DNA from 3 places in the Pseudoalteromonas sp. Angola-7 genome. Region 2 is predicted to be linked to each of the others. Evidence: predicted binding sites of a transcription regulator. Region 2 holds the regulator's gene; each other region holds the start of a gene.
The links. Region 2 encodes sigma-54, which starts transcription at its own class of promoters, with help from an activator protein. Its sites were predicted from a motif close to GTTGGCACGNNNNTNGNNT; they were not measured.
Positions count from the first base shown of each region.

Region 1: a site for sigma-54 is predicted at 2,200-2,218, ahead of PSH50_RS16690 (diacylglycerol kinase family protein). Genes of this name have one in related genera too.
Region 3: a site for sigma-54 is predicted at 2,062-2,080, ahead of PSH50_RS20735 (hemerythrin domain-containing protein). Genes of this name have one in related genera too.

Region 1 is NZ_JAQREL010000014.1:77,506-82,151, reverse strand. It holds gene PSH50_RS16700 (DUF1496 domain-containing protein) at 1-119, shown strand, start outside; gene PSH50_RS16695 (VF530 family DNA-binding protein) at 174-482, shown strand; gene PSH50_RS16690 (diacylglycerol kinase family protein) at 521-2,140, opposite strand; gene PSH50_RS16685 (sigma-70 family RNA polymerase sigma factor) at 2,598-3,122, shown strand; gene PSH50_RS16680 (anti-sigma factor) at 3,119-3,802, shown strand; gene PSH50_RS16675 (DUF4331 domain-containing protein) at 4,178-4,646, shown strand, end outside.
Region 2 is NZ_JAQREL010000003.1:419,938-424,583, reverse strand. It holds gene rapZ (RNase adapter RapZ) at 1-507, opposite strand, end outside; gene PSH50_RS06810 (PTS sugar transporter subunit IIA) at 527-979, opposite strand; gene hpf (ribosome hibernation promoting factor) at 984-1,271, opposite strand; gene PSH50_RS06800 (RNA polymerase factor sigma-54) at 1,299-2,798, opposite strand; gene lptB (LPS export ABC transporter ATP-binding protein) at 2,868-3,593, opposite strand; gene lptA (lipopolysaccharide transport periplasmic protein LptA) at 3,590-4,138, opposite strand; gene lptC (LPS export ABC transporter periplasmic protein LptC) at 4,128-4,646, opposite strand, start outside.
Region 3 is NZ_JAQREL010000026.1:20,570-25,215, reverse strand. It holds gene PSH50_RS20755 (tetratricopeptide repeat-containing diguanylate cyclase) at 1-980, shown strand, start outside; gene PSH50_RS20750 (DUF6500 family protein) at 991-1,209, opposite strand; gene PSH50_RS20745 (hypothetical protein) at 1,236-1,493, opposite strand; gene PSH50_RS20740 (hypothetical protein) at 1,551-1,802, opposite strand; gene PSH50_RS20735 (hemerythrin domain-containing protein) at 2,120-2,545, shown strand; gene PSH50_RS20730 (hypothetical protein) at 2,631-3,044, opposite strand; gene PSH50_RS20725 (TonB-dependent siderophore receptor) at 3,393-4,646, shown strand, end outside.

The DNA of each region.
Region 1 (4,646 bases), on a different contig from region 2:
CCTTAGTGTGCGCTGCTAATAACCCGCAGCATAATAACAGTGAGCTAATTTGGCTAAAATTAGATAAAAAAGGCAATATTGTTTATCCCACAAAGCCTAAAACCATTACGGTCAATTAGCGCTAAAAGAGGATTTACGCTACAATGCGCACAGTTTAAATAAGTAGTATGGCTATGGATAATCAACCAAAAAATCCTCTTCATGGGGTAACGTTAGAACAAATTTTAGTAGAGCTTGAGCAGCGCTTAGGGTTTAAAGCCATGGGCGAGCAAGTAAACATTAAATGTTTTACCGACTCACCGAGTATTAAATCAAGCTTAAAATTTTTGCGTAAAACCCCTTGGGCTCGCGATAAAGTTGAAGCTCTCTACTTACATACGTTAAGTAACAAACCGCTGCGTAAACCCAAAAGCGCTCAGCGCCCTAAGCCTGCCAGCCAAAGCGATAGCAGTGGTTTTGTTTGGCCAAGCATTAAAAAGTAACACACAAAAATGCACGTCAAATACGTGCATTTTGTATTTTATAGCTCCTTACTAATTACTTTTAACGAGGCGGGGTCAACTGTAATAGTAAGCGTATCCGCTGTTTTAATTTCACCATCCAGTACATACTTAATTTCTTCGTCTGCGGTTATCGTTACTTTTTTAGCGTTGGTATGATGCGAGCTAATTGCTAAATGCGTTTGTGTAATACTACTAAACATAAGTTCAGCAATGCTTAACACGCGAGTGGTGTTTTCATCACTAGGTAGCAGCCAATTAATGTCTAATAGGCCATCTTCGTGATCGGGCTGACCACCTCCTTGAGCTAGTAACGTAGTAAATGGCGCAGCATTAGCCACAATAAAGCTATTTGTATTTACCTCCTGCGTTTGATTATCATCAAGGGTGACATAAAGGGTTTGCGCTTTTTGCTCACTAAATGCCTGAAAAAAACCACTTAAATAGGCAAGCTGACCCGATTCGTTTTTTGAGTCTCTATCTGCTTTTTCTACCATTGATTGCTCATAACCAATCCCAGCTAACAACAGCATAAGCTCGTCATTACAATAGGCCGTATCAATTGTTTGGGTTTGCCCATCAATAATAAGATCGCAGGCCTGCTCAACAGGAATGATTTTAGAGCTAATACCCATGAGCACATGCGCTAAGGCATTCGCTGTGCCCATTGGGATAATTCCCAGCTTGCATTGAGTGTTTACCAACACACTTGCTACTTCTGTCACGGTTCCATCGCCGCCACAGGCAATTATTATATCTGGCTTATCGTTAATGGCTTGTTTAGCAAGCTCAATACCGTCTATTTCTTTGGTGGTGGTTAATACTTCTAAATCATAATACGCCGACAACCTAGCCACTATTAAATGCTCTTTGTCTTGCCACATTTTGGTACCCGACACAGGGTTTGCAATAATAACGGCTTTGTTTTTAATAACTAGCTCGCCCTTTTTATGTCGCTTTGCTAAATGACGAAGCTGATGCTTATTAAGATTTGCGGTTTCGCGGGTTTCTTTTATTTGCGCGAGCACTTGGTGAACATCGGCGTTTTTATCTTGACTCAGTAAATACGCTGCCATAACAAATACCGAACGCCCTCTGCCCAGTGCACAGTGAACTACCACGCGGCGGTCTTCTTTAATATGATGATGTATCCAGTTAATGGCTTGGTTTAATTGCGAATGGGTAGGCACACTATGATCAAGCACCGGAATATTTAAATAGCTAATATTTTCTTGTGTAGAGCTCCATTCTAAGCCATCAAACTCACACGTTACATCTAATATTGCCGTTATGCCGTTTTCTTTTAACGTATCAATGTCAGAGGGGAACAATCGGCATGCTAAAAATAAATGGTCGTTAATTTTTTGAATGGGAGGGACTTTATCGTGCTTGCGAGAATACGCATTGTAAATTTGAGCACCCAGTAAAAAAGGCACAAATGCCCAGCGGATATAAAATGGGATGACACCATTTTCACGCTTTCTAAAAATTTTCGCCAAATTAAAAATGTAAGCACCACTGACAAGAATTAACGACAATGCACTCCAGTAAAATACCACTGCAAAATATACCGAGTTAACCTCCCACCCTATAAATATAAAAATTAACGCTAAAATTAAATAACTCGTTGCAGCCCACATATTTTCTCCTTTATTTTTACTGTTTTGGCACATTTTTTTACAGCTGTGTATAAGTGTAGTAGCAATTTGCACGCCAACAAAAGTTGTTTTTTAGGAACAAAAACAACACTAAGTAACTGATATAAAATAAATAAAAGTAGCTAGCTTTAGCTGTATTCGCATATTAGGCGCTTTTTACACAGTAATCGGTCATTTTTTCTCACTACTCAAAGGTAACTGTTTATATTTAAAACTTGTTTCAATGTGTACAGCAGCTAATATAAATGTCAGCTTAAAAGTTTTTGCATCCAATCACTCTTTTCACACGTTTATTGAGAGTGTGTTTATCTTTATTTGTTAAATTTATAACAGCCTGTTTAATCTCTATTTCAAAGCGATTAGGTTGTGCTTAAATAAAACAATTGTTAATTCACTAAGCTCAACACACCTCGGTAATAATAAAAACAACAGGAACCTTATGGAAAACGACAATTTACTTCCCCTTTTGTGTAAAACAGCACAGGGTAACAAAGCCGCGTTTGCTGATTTGTATCAGCAAACAAGCGCAAAGCTTTTTGCGATTAGTTTAAATATGCTTTCAAACCGCGCGCACGCAGAAGAAGTACTGCAAGAGGCATTTATAAAAATTTGGCATAACGCGTCAGAGTACAACTCATCTAAAGGCACAGTTATTAGCTGGATGATAAGCATTGTGAGATACCGCAGCTTAGATGCATTGCGTTATCACAAGGTAAGAAAAGAGCAGGCAATGGGTGACGATGAATACGACGAACAAGCAGTCGATGTTAGCTACGACGAACAAACCAAACTTGTTAATTGTATTGAGCAACTTGATCCCCAACAAAAACAAGCCATTCATTTAGCCTATTACAAAGGGCTAAGCCATGGTGAGTTAGTCAATCACATAGAAACGCCCTTAGGCACAGTTAAAAGCTGGATCAGGCGTGGTTTGCAGCAGTTGCAGAGGTGTTTAACATTATGAATTATAATAAACCAGAATTACTTGATGCTTTAGCAGGGCAGTATGTATTAGGTACTTTAAAAGGCCTGGCACGAAAACGTTTTCAACGCTTAATGCTCAGCTTACCGCAAGCCCGAGAAGCCACTATAATGTGGGAGCAAAATTTAAATGATTTAGCCAGTGCAATTACACCTCAAACACCCAGCGCGCAAGTGTGGCAGAATATTTTAAATACATTAGAACACACCAACCAACCCGTTAAAACGGTGATCAAACCAGCTACATCGCTATGGCGCAATTGGTCATTTATAGCCACAGCTGCCTGTATTATCTTAGCATTTTTGGTTATTCAGCCCACAACTCAGCCCCAATACAGCCAACAAATTGCTTTAGTACAAAATCAAGATAAGCAATCACTGTGGTTTATTAACGTAGATGAGCAAACATTATCGGTTAAAGCCAGTGATAAACTCGTTGCGCAAACCGATAAAGACTACGAGCTGTGGATGATTTTAAAAGGGCAAGACACGCCAATTTCGTTGGGTCTACTGCCTAAAAACGGTGAAAAACAGTTACTCAAAGGCACGCGCTTTAAGGCACAAGACATTGCCCTACTCGCTGTTAGCTTAGAGCCTTTAGGTGGCTCGCCAAACGGCCTACCAACACAAGTACTGTACACGACAGATTTAGTTATTTTATAACTAAATAAACGCGACTGGTTGGTCAAACTTTGTTTGGCCAACCTTTTTATTTACCTTGGGTAACCATTAATATTTGATTAAACTAAAGTAGACTTAATCGCAGTGCGATGCTTATCATATTGTGTGCTCAATACCTGCTGCGTTATTTTAATTGCATACACCCCCTGTAATAAGTATAAAACCAAACCGCTTCAGCCCCTTAACACTCTCTTATCACTTCCTTATCTAAATGCAAAACAGCCTGCTGAAAATTTAATCTTGAACGTTAAACACCCCTTTATTAACAATAATAAAAAATATTTAACTTTTTTGCATCCATTGTGCTTTTTGCTTCGTTATTAGTTATGACTCCAATCAAAACTAAAGGAAAAAGTCATGAAAGCTTTAACTCCATCTATACTCGCAGTAGTAGTATGCAGTACCTTAGTAAGCACCTCTAGCGAGGCATCAAGTCATCGTGAAGCGCCGAACATTAGCCGCTTTCCAACCTTAGACTCTACCGACTTTTACGTATTTAATAGTTATGAAGCAGGCAGAGACGACTACGTTACATTTATTGCCAACTATATTCCTCTACAAGATGCCTACGGCGGCCCTAACTACTTTGCTATGGACCCAGATGCAACCTACAGTATTCATATTGATAACGACGGTGATGCAGTTGAGGATATTACCTTTGCTTTTAATTTTACCAGTATGCTGCCAAACGATAATCAAGGCGTGCAATTAACCGTTGGCCCAGAAGATAATCAGCGTACTGTATCTGTACCTCTTAAAAACGTTGGTGGTGTAGCAGCAGGTGATGATAGCGCCGCTAATTTTAGCGAGTCATACACACTCAGCA
Region 2 (4,646 bases):
AAAGCCAAACGATTCAAACGTTACAATAAGTTGCTTATCTTTTTTACCCAGTATTTTTTCGCGAATTGACTCTGCTAATTGGTGCACACTTAAATCGGTAGTATCAAGCATAAAGTCAGCGCGCGTTACGAGTACATCAAGCAGCTCTTTTTCTTTTTTTATTGCTAAATCAAGCGGCAGCGAATCGATGGATAAAGGGTGTAATCTGCGTGTTTCTGAAAAACGTTTGATCAGTGTTTGATCATCACTATCTAAATAAAACAGTGTGGGTTTAGCAAAGTCAGGAAGGTACTCGAGAATATCGTTAAATTCGTCTTGTTCTTTGGGGATATTACGAACATCTATACTAACGGCTATTTTGTCATAGTTATCTGAAACACTTCGCACTAAAGAGGGCAGTAAGTTGACCGGAATATTATCTACGCAATAATAGCCTAAATCTTCAACCACGCGTAAAGCAACCGACTTACCTGAACCAGAACGGCCGCTTATGATAATTAACTCCATTTATAGCCCTTAGTATTTACTACGATTGATCAACAATTACTTGATACAGCTCTGCATCGGTTTTAGCACTACGCAGCTGTTTACAAAATTCTTTGTTGCTCAGTTTATCAGCTATGGTTGCCAGAGTCTTTAGGTGCTGTTGGTTATCGCCATCTGGTACGATGAGTGCAACAAAAATATCAACAGGGCAGTTATCAATAGCATCAAAGTTAACAGGGGTGTCGCTAACAAGTACTAAAGCCAGCGGCTCTTCTACGCCACCCATTCTGCCATGAGGAATGGCGATACCTCGGCCAATACCAGTACTGCCTAGCTTTTCTCTGCTTGCCAGCGCATTAAGAATATCTTGTTGTGGTAAGTAGGGGAGCTTTTCATGAGCTAGCTCACTGATAAACTCTAAAATTCTTTTTTTACTACTAAAAAGGACCGCAGCTTTGCTGCAGTCCTGGCATACTAATGTACTTAATTTCATAATATTAGTGTCTAGCAAGCTTCTCTTTATGTTTTATGACTTGACGATCGAGCTTGTCAATCAACGAGTCTATAGCGGCATACATATCTTGGTGCTCTGTTGAGGCAAATAAATCTGCGCCACTTACATGAATAGTCGCTTCTGCTTTTTGGTTGAGTTTTTCTACATCGAGAATGACATGCACATTGCTAATATGATCTGAGTGCCTTTCTAGCTTTGCAAATTTATTATTTACATAGTCTCTAAGTGAATCAGTTACTTCTACGTGACGACCAGTTAGGTTTAGTTGCATAAGCATTTCCTCTTTGTTTTTTACGTCTTATATCAAACTCTTTCTCTGATTTGACGGTGGAATAGCTAGCGATTCACGGTATTTTGCTATTGTGCGTCTAGCTACTTTAATTCCTTGCTCTGCCAATATATCCGCAATTTTACTATCACTCAATGGTTTAGCTGAGTTTTCCGCGGCAATTAGCTTTTTAATTAGGGCACGTATTGCGGTTGATGAACACTCTCCGCCGTTTTCAGTGCTTACGTGGCTTGAGAAAAAATACTTAAGCTCAAAAATACCACGTGGCGTATGCATATATTTTTGCGTGGTAACACGCGAAATTGTCGATTCATGCATTTCTACCATTTCAGCAACATCGTTTAAAACCATTGGCTTCATGGCTTCGGGGCCATGTTCAAAAAATGCCTGTTGCTGTTTTACAATACAGTTTGTTACTTTGAGCAGCGTGTCGTTTCTGCTTTCAAGGCTTTTTATAAACCATTTAGCTTCTTGTAAGTGAGAGCGAATAAATTGGCTATCACCACTTGATTTTACGGTACGTGACATAGCCGCGTACTGACTATTTACGCGTATTTTTGGCATGCTATCTGGGTTTAGCTCTACCACCCAGCGGCCTTTTATTTTTTTAACCGACACATCCGGTATTACATACTCCGACTCTTCCCTTACTATTGTATCTGCAGGTTTTGGGTTGAGGGTATGTATTAGGGTCATGACCTCTTTAAGCTCGTCTTCTTTAAGCTTAGTCTTTTTCATTAATGTACGATAGTCGCGTGCCGCTAATAGATCAATGTGATCGGTTAAGATCATTTTAGTTTGTTCTATAAAAGGGGTGTCTTTATCAAACTGGTTTAGCTGAATACACAAGCACTCTTGTAAACTGCGCGCGGCTATACCTACAGGGTCAAATAACTGAATACGCTTTAAAACGGCTTCTATTTCATCAAGTTCAACTTCAACTTCGTCATCGTTTTCTTGGTTAAAGCTCTCTAAAATCTCTTCGCAACTTAGCGTTAAAATACCCGAGTCATCTACAGCTTCTACAATGGCAATAGCAATGGCTTCGTCAGTGGGGCTAAAGGGAGTAAGCTGAAGCTGCCACATTAGATACTCATGTAGCGTTTCAGTAGAGGCACCTTGATAAATAGACTCATCTTCCGGCATTGGGCCTGAGGATGCAGCAGGGGCTGCGCTCATGTACTCATCCCAAGTTACATCCATTGCCATATCATCGCTAACGGTGTCTTTATTTAAAGCTTCGCCACTGTCTTGCTCGTACTCGCTGGTTGTATCGTCAGCCGATGCGCTTACGGTTACATCATCCGTATCTGCTTTTTGTTCATTTTTTCCAGCCGACTCTTCCGTGTAATCTTGCTCTTCTACTTCTAATAGCGGGTTGCTATCAAGTGCTTCTTGTATTTCTTGCTGGAGATCCAATGTACTGAGCTGCAGCAAGCGAATCGCTTGTTGCAATTGTGGAGTCATTGTAAGTTGCTGGCCCATGCGCAGCTGTAATGATTGCCTCATGTATCTCTAACAATCCTTTTGTGTTGTTATAATTAATATTAGCAGATGCTTGTAGGTGTGGCTTAAATGTTACAGCCTAAATTGCTCGCCTAAATAAACATCGCGTACAGTTTTGTCATTTAATACGTGTTCTGGGGTGCCAGATGCAATTAGCTCCCCATGAGAAACAATGTAGGCTTTTTCACAAACATCAAGGGTTTCTCTTACATTGTGATCGGTAATTAATACGCCAATGCCACGGTTTTTAAGATGTTCTATTATTTTCTTTATATCTAACACTGAAATCGGATCAACACCAGCAAAAGGCTCATCCAATAAAATAAATTTAGGGTTTGCTGCCAGTGCTCTGGCAATTTCTACACGGCGGCGTTCACCACCAGAAAGCGCCATACCTTGGCTATCGCGAATATGCTGGATACTAAATTCATCAAGTAAGTTGTTAAGCGTTTCTTCACGTGCGGCTTTATTGAGCTCTTTACGCGTTTCTAAAATAGCCATTAAGTTTTGATAAACTGTCAGCTTTCTAAATATTGATGACTCTTGCGGCAAATAGCCAATGCCTAAGCGTGCGCGGCTGTGCATAGGCAATAACGTAATGTCGTTATCATCAATAGAAATTTTACCTTTGTCGCTAGGTACTAACCCTACAATCATGTAAAAGGTGGTGGTTTTACCTGCGCCATTAGGGCCCAATAAGCCAACAATGCTGCCGGCTTCTACCTCAAGGCCTACATTTTTTACAACTTGGCGGCCTTTATAGCTTTTTGCTAATAGTTCTGCTTTTAAGGTGCTCATGGTTGACCTTCGTTACCTGTTTTTTCTTTAATTTTTGCTTCAACAGGCACTAAAATTGTGTGGACACGATCCGTAGAGTTTTCGTCTTTTTCTGCGCTAATAAGCTGCTGCTGCATATCGTAGGTAATACTTTTAGCATTAATTTTTTGACCGGCTTGTGCGACTTCAGCATCGCCAACAAGTGTTAAAAAGCGCTTTGCTACGTCGTAACGTACTTCGTTTGCACTGGCACTCATTACGGTCCCATCGTCTTGCTTTTCTTCGAAGTAGGCTGGGCTGCCAGTGGCAATAAGGAGTTGTTTGTTATCCCCTAAGTCTTCACGTTTATGTACTTCGAGTCGGTCGGCTGTAATTTTGCGATTACCATGCACAATTTCGACGTTCTTTTCAAAAATACCTACGTTTTCTTTAAGTTGGCCTTCTTGACGGTCTGCACTAATAGAAATTTGATTTGCTGGCGGTTGAGCAGCAGGCTCAGCAGCAGAGGCGCTAAATGCAAGCATTAGCGATGGGATAATAAGTATTTTAGTGAGTTTATTGGTCATAATATATTGTTCGCGTATGGTTAATTAGTTTTATTACTTCGGTTTTTAAATCGGCTTCAAGGCCTTTACCGACAATTTTTAAATTAGGCCCAGTGACAACCACTGGCTGCTCAGAGCGCATTGTTAGCGCTTTAATGTCGACTTCGATGTTATCGGCATTGATGTTATCTATCATGGCATTATCAACTAAATTTTTAGCAACCACATTGCCTTCTAAAATAAGTTGTTTATCTTCGTAAAGCGTTGCTTCGTCTGCATTTATTCGCCATGTTTGTTTTTCGTTATACAAGGTGAAAATAGGTTTTTCAAAAAATGTAAAACCAAGCTGTTGGTATAGCTCCATTTTAGCCGCGGTGACTTTATGGCTTATTTTGCCTTGCTCGTCATAGGCTGTTTGCTTAAGCTCTATAGCGGTGTAATCGGGCTTTGCAATTACTTCAGGTTCTTGCTCTGGCGCTACATTTGTTTGGGTAAAATAAGGGTACCAAAGCCAAACCATACAGCCGAT
Region 3 (4,646 bases), on a different contig from region 2:
TTGCACTTGCAAGCTCAGCCGGCATTAATGACATGCATTTAGCATCAATGATTTTATTATCAGACATCTACACAAAGCAAAATTTATTAAATAAAGCCAACCAAGTAAACGACGAAGTATTTTTAAACCTAGATAAATTTAGCCGCAGCATTTATAAGGCTGATTTTTTAAGCAAACGCTATAAATTAAAGCGCCAGCTTAACTTCACCGAAGATGCATTTAAGGCTATTGAAGATGAGCTTGCTTATACAATAAAACACTACGAAGCCACCAGCGAAACCAATATAAAAACCTTACAAGTTAAATTTGAAGTAAAAGAAAAAGAAGACAAAATTTTACAGCTAGAATACGAAAAAGACATAAACAAACTGCAGGCTACAGAAGAACACCAGCAAAAAATAATTTGGCGCTTAAGTGCCTCAATTGCCTTTACTTTAGTCATCATGTCGCTATTTTTATTTTACCGCCAAATGCGCCAACGTAAAAAATACCATGCTATAGCATTAACCGACTACCTAACTAACAGCTTAAATCGGCGTGGCATTTTGCAAAAAGCAAATGAGTGTTTATCCCAGCAGAGCCTAGCAATAGCTATTGTCGATTTAGATTACTTTAAAGCTATTAACGACAAATTTGGCCACGATATAGGAGATTTAGTACTTATAAAATTTGCTCAAGCAGCAAAAGACACACTAAGTACTAACGATAAGTTTGGGCGCTATGGCGGCGAAGAGTGGCTATTTGTTTTAAAAACGCAAAATCGCGATAAAATAAACAACTTTTTTGAAAATCTTGAAAATAAGTTAGCGCAGTACTGCAGTCATATTGAGGCATTACCAAGTAAAACACACGTTACCTTTAGTGCTGGCGTGGCAATAAGTCATGCTAAAAGCGACTCACTTAGCGAGCTAATTAAACATGCAGACCAACAACTCTATAAAGCAAAAGAAAATGGCAGAAACCAAATAGCAATCGCGTAAATATACGTTATTAGTCACCTTCAATAATCATTTTTTTTATTTTTATCGCTTTTTCAAAGTGATCTAACTTATGGATGTGTATCCACCACGTAGCGGCTTGCATCAGCAGCTCTGGATTGTCGTTTTTATTTGCAAAAAAAGCGTAAAAAGAAAGCCCTACGTTTTCGCCTTTGGCTGCTATTTTTTTATCGCACACAGCTATAATTTTTGCTTTTAGTTCTTCCTGCATACATACCTTATTTAATTGTATTTTAATTATCTAAATATACCGTTTAAAAAACTAACAATTAGCTGTAAAAGACTTCTATCAACAATACTATGATTCTCAAACTCTTTATTAGGCGTATTTACTTTTGTAGCTTTGCATTCATTATCTAGCGGCTCATTTTTATGTATATTGGTTTCATAAGCTATATCAGCTTGCTCCATACATTGTGCAGAGCCCGCATAAGGCTTTGCCGCACAGCCAGTTAAAAATATACACAATGAAAATACAATTAAAAACGCCTTCATATTCAATCCTATTTTACGCACCCTTGTGCTTTAAATTATAGCTGTAAGTTAGCTTACTTAGGCGGCTATTAAAACAATTAGATCAATAAAAAACACACCAACTCCATCAAAAAAAGTGTTGCCTTTAGCATCCTTTTTTATTTGAGTGCTTACACATTTATTGAAAACCTCTGAGCTTGTTTTAGCGCCATTTAGCTCCGTTATTTCTGCCTCTTGTATGCATACACGTCGTTCAGAATGCTCGGCTGTACTACATGCACTTAATAACGCGCACAGTAATAATGCTGTAGTGGGGCTTTTTAAGTTCATCCTTAAACTATCCTAATATCTAAAGTTTTATAAAAATATAGGTAAGGCAAGTATGTACAGCTTGTACCCAAATAATGCGCTACTTTACCACCTCAATAAAATACCCAACCAGTAAAAATATGTAAGCTTCTGTAGCGTCAAAAGCAATCACCTCTTTTAATCTGAAAAAATTGCAGCTGTTTATGTGTAAAAGTTACAGAGCAACTCCATTCAAACCAGCCAAAAGTACATTAAAGTCAATTATATCAACATATTAAAATCTGGCACTGCGTTTGCTTTTTAAAAGTTTATAAAGCAATTACAGCAAGGAAAGAGTTATGAATATTTTTGAAGCGCTACGTCACGACCACGATAAACAACGCGAGCTAGTAGATGCCCTTATTCAAACGCACGGCGATACGCAGCAGCGCCACAAGCTAATGGACGAGCTAAAAACCGAATTAGAAGAACACGCAAAATTTGAAGAGCGTTATTTTTATAACCCACTTATGTTTGACGATTTAACGCACGAAAAAGCACGCCACAGCGTTGCTGAGCACCATGAAATTGACGAATTAATTGAACAACTTGAAGACACCGAAATGAGCTCATCGGCATGGTTAGTTGCAGCTAAAAAATTGCACCATTTAGTGCATCATCATTTAAGTGAAGAAGAACATGAAGTATTTCAATTAGCGGGTAAAGCCCTAACAGAAGGTCAAAAAGAAAGCCTAGCTAAACAGTACAACGATGCCATGCATTAGTTATTAATTAAACCGACTTCCATACACTCCCTTGTGTACTTATTGGTTATAAGCCGTATGGCTTATAACCATTTTTTTTGCAGCGCTACTTAATGGTAAATTTAACGTCTTGCTCGCGTAACACATACAGTGCAAAACACGCTGCCCACATTGGCCACGCTGTAAAAAACAATAAGTTATTAAAGCCATCAATATACTGATTATAAGATGAAAGCGTAGAAAGGCCGTGCATTACAAATATAACGCCATACGTAAGTCGCTTTTTAATACCCGCTAAAAAAGCCAACACTAAAATAAGCTGTAACGCCCCCAGTACATAAGCAACCACATCTGTAGAGCCGCTAATACCATAAAAATGCTCAAAAATTCGTGCGCTATGCCCAGGGTTAACAAACTTATCAAACGTCCACATAATCATTACAATAAATACGCCTAGGCGTAGCGAAAAAAGCGACCACTGCAAACGATTTTGAAAGTCAGTACCTGTTGTACCAGTCATAAAATTTCCTTAAAACTAAATAATTTAATGTTGAAACTAGCAAGACCGCTAAACACATATTTTATTTCATCTTAATGTATAATTTTTTAATAAATTCGGTGCCCTGCTTTGCGTTTGTTTGCGTATAAAACCGCTATTTATAAATTACGACCTTATCATGGCAATAACTAACTACAGTATTTGTAAAACAAAAACATAGTGGCTAAAACTGAATAACGCTTTTGAGCAATGTGCTAAACTTTTAACGTTTCATTCTAAAAAACAAAAAGAATTAATATTTACTGAAAGTTATTCAAAAAGCTGCAGGTCTTTATTGCCACATTCACACTAACCAAAATGAGAACCCTTTTGAAACATTCATATTTGGCACTTTTTATAGCCGCTTCACTCACACCTAATTTTTATGCTCATGCGGCACAATCTGCAGCTAATACCGACTCAATTGAACGTATTGAAGTAGCAGGCCAAACGATTAAATCTCAAGGGCTTTCTGTAAAAGATGCCACTATTAACGGCCCCTTCGGCGACAACCTTGCACTGCAAGACATAGCACGCTCAGTAACGCCTATTTCAAGCGAGTTGATAGAGCAACTAAATATTACTACCCTACAAGACGTACTAGCCGTAAGCCCAAACACATACTCTGCAAGTGGCTTTGGTGCACCCAGCTTACCTACTATTCGTGGCCAACTGGGTGAGCTTTTTCAAGATGGTACACGCCGCCAAGCAGGTAATAATGGCTTTGGCGTGCCATTATCGTTCAACTCTATAGAACAAATAGACGTAGTAAAAGGCGCACCGCCGGTTTTATTTGGCTCAAGCCAACGTAACGGTGGTTTTGTAAATTTACACTCAAAGACTGCTTCTACAGATGAAAGTAAAGGTAAAGTTAAGATCTCAGCGGGGCGATGGGATCAATACAGTGCCCAAGTAGATTACACTGCCCCCATTATAAAAGATAAAGTGGGCCTTAGAGTAAGTTACGAGCACCTTGATGAAGGCAGCTACTACGATTATTCAGGCACTAAAAGCGACAGTTTATTTGCAGCACTACGCATATTGCCCGATGATAAAAGCAGTTGGGATATTAACTTTGAGCTATACCAAGTTGAATTTACCGATAACGCCGGTATTAACCGCCCTACCCAAGCCTTAATTGATGATGGCCTTTATATTACCGGCCAAGGCGTGCAAGCCAATGGCAGTACCGTACCAGCAGCGGGTTCAATTGTTTCGCCTACTGGGCAAGTAAAAATAGATCGCAGCACCGTGCTTACCGACCCTGATAACCAAAACGAAGCAACCACTTATTTAATTCACAGCATTTATAAGCGTGAGCTAAGTGCTAATGCCTCGCTTAAAAACATTACGTATTTTCAGCATTTACAGCGTGAAGAAATAGCCCAAAACAGTTTTGTAGAAATTATAGACGGCGCCGATACAGCGCAAAACCGCACTGAGCTTAGCTACCGCTGGAATAGTGACCAGCAAACAATTTTTGCTTTTGACGTACGCTACAACAAAGTCCTCGGCTACAGCCAATTTACTACCGAGGCCGATTTACCAATTGATTTAACTGGCCCACTTTCAAACCGCCGCATT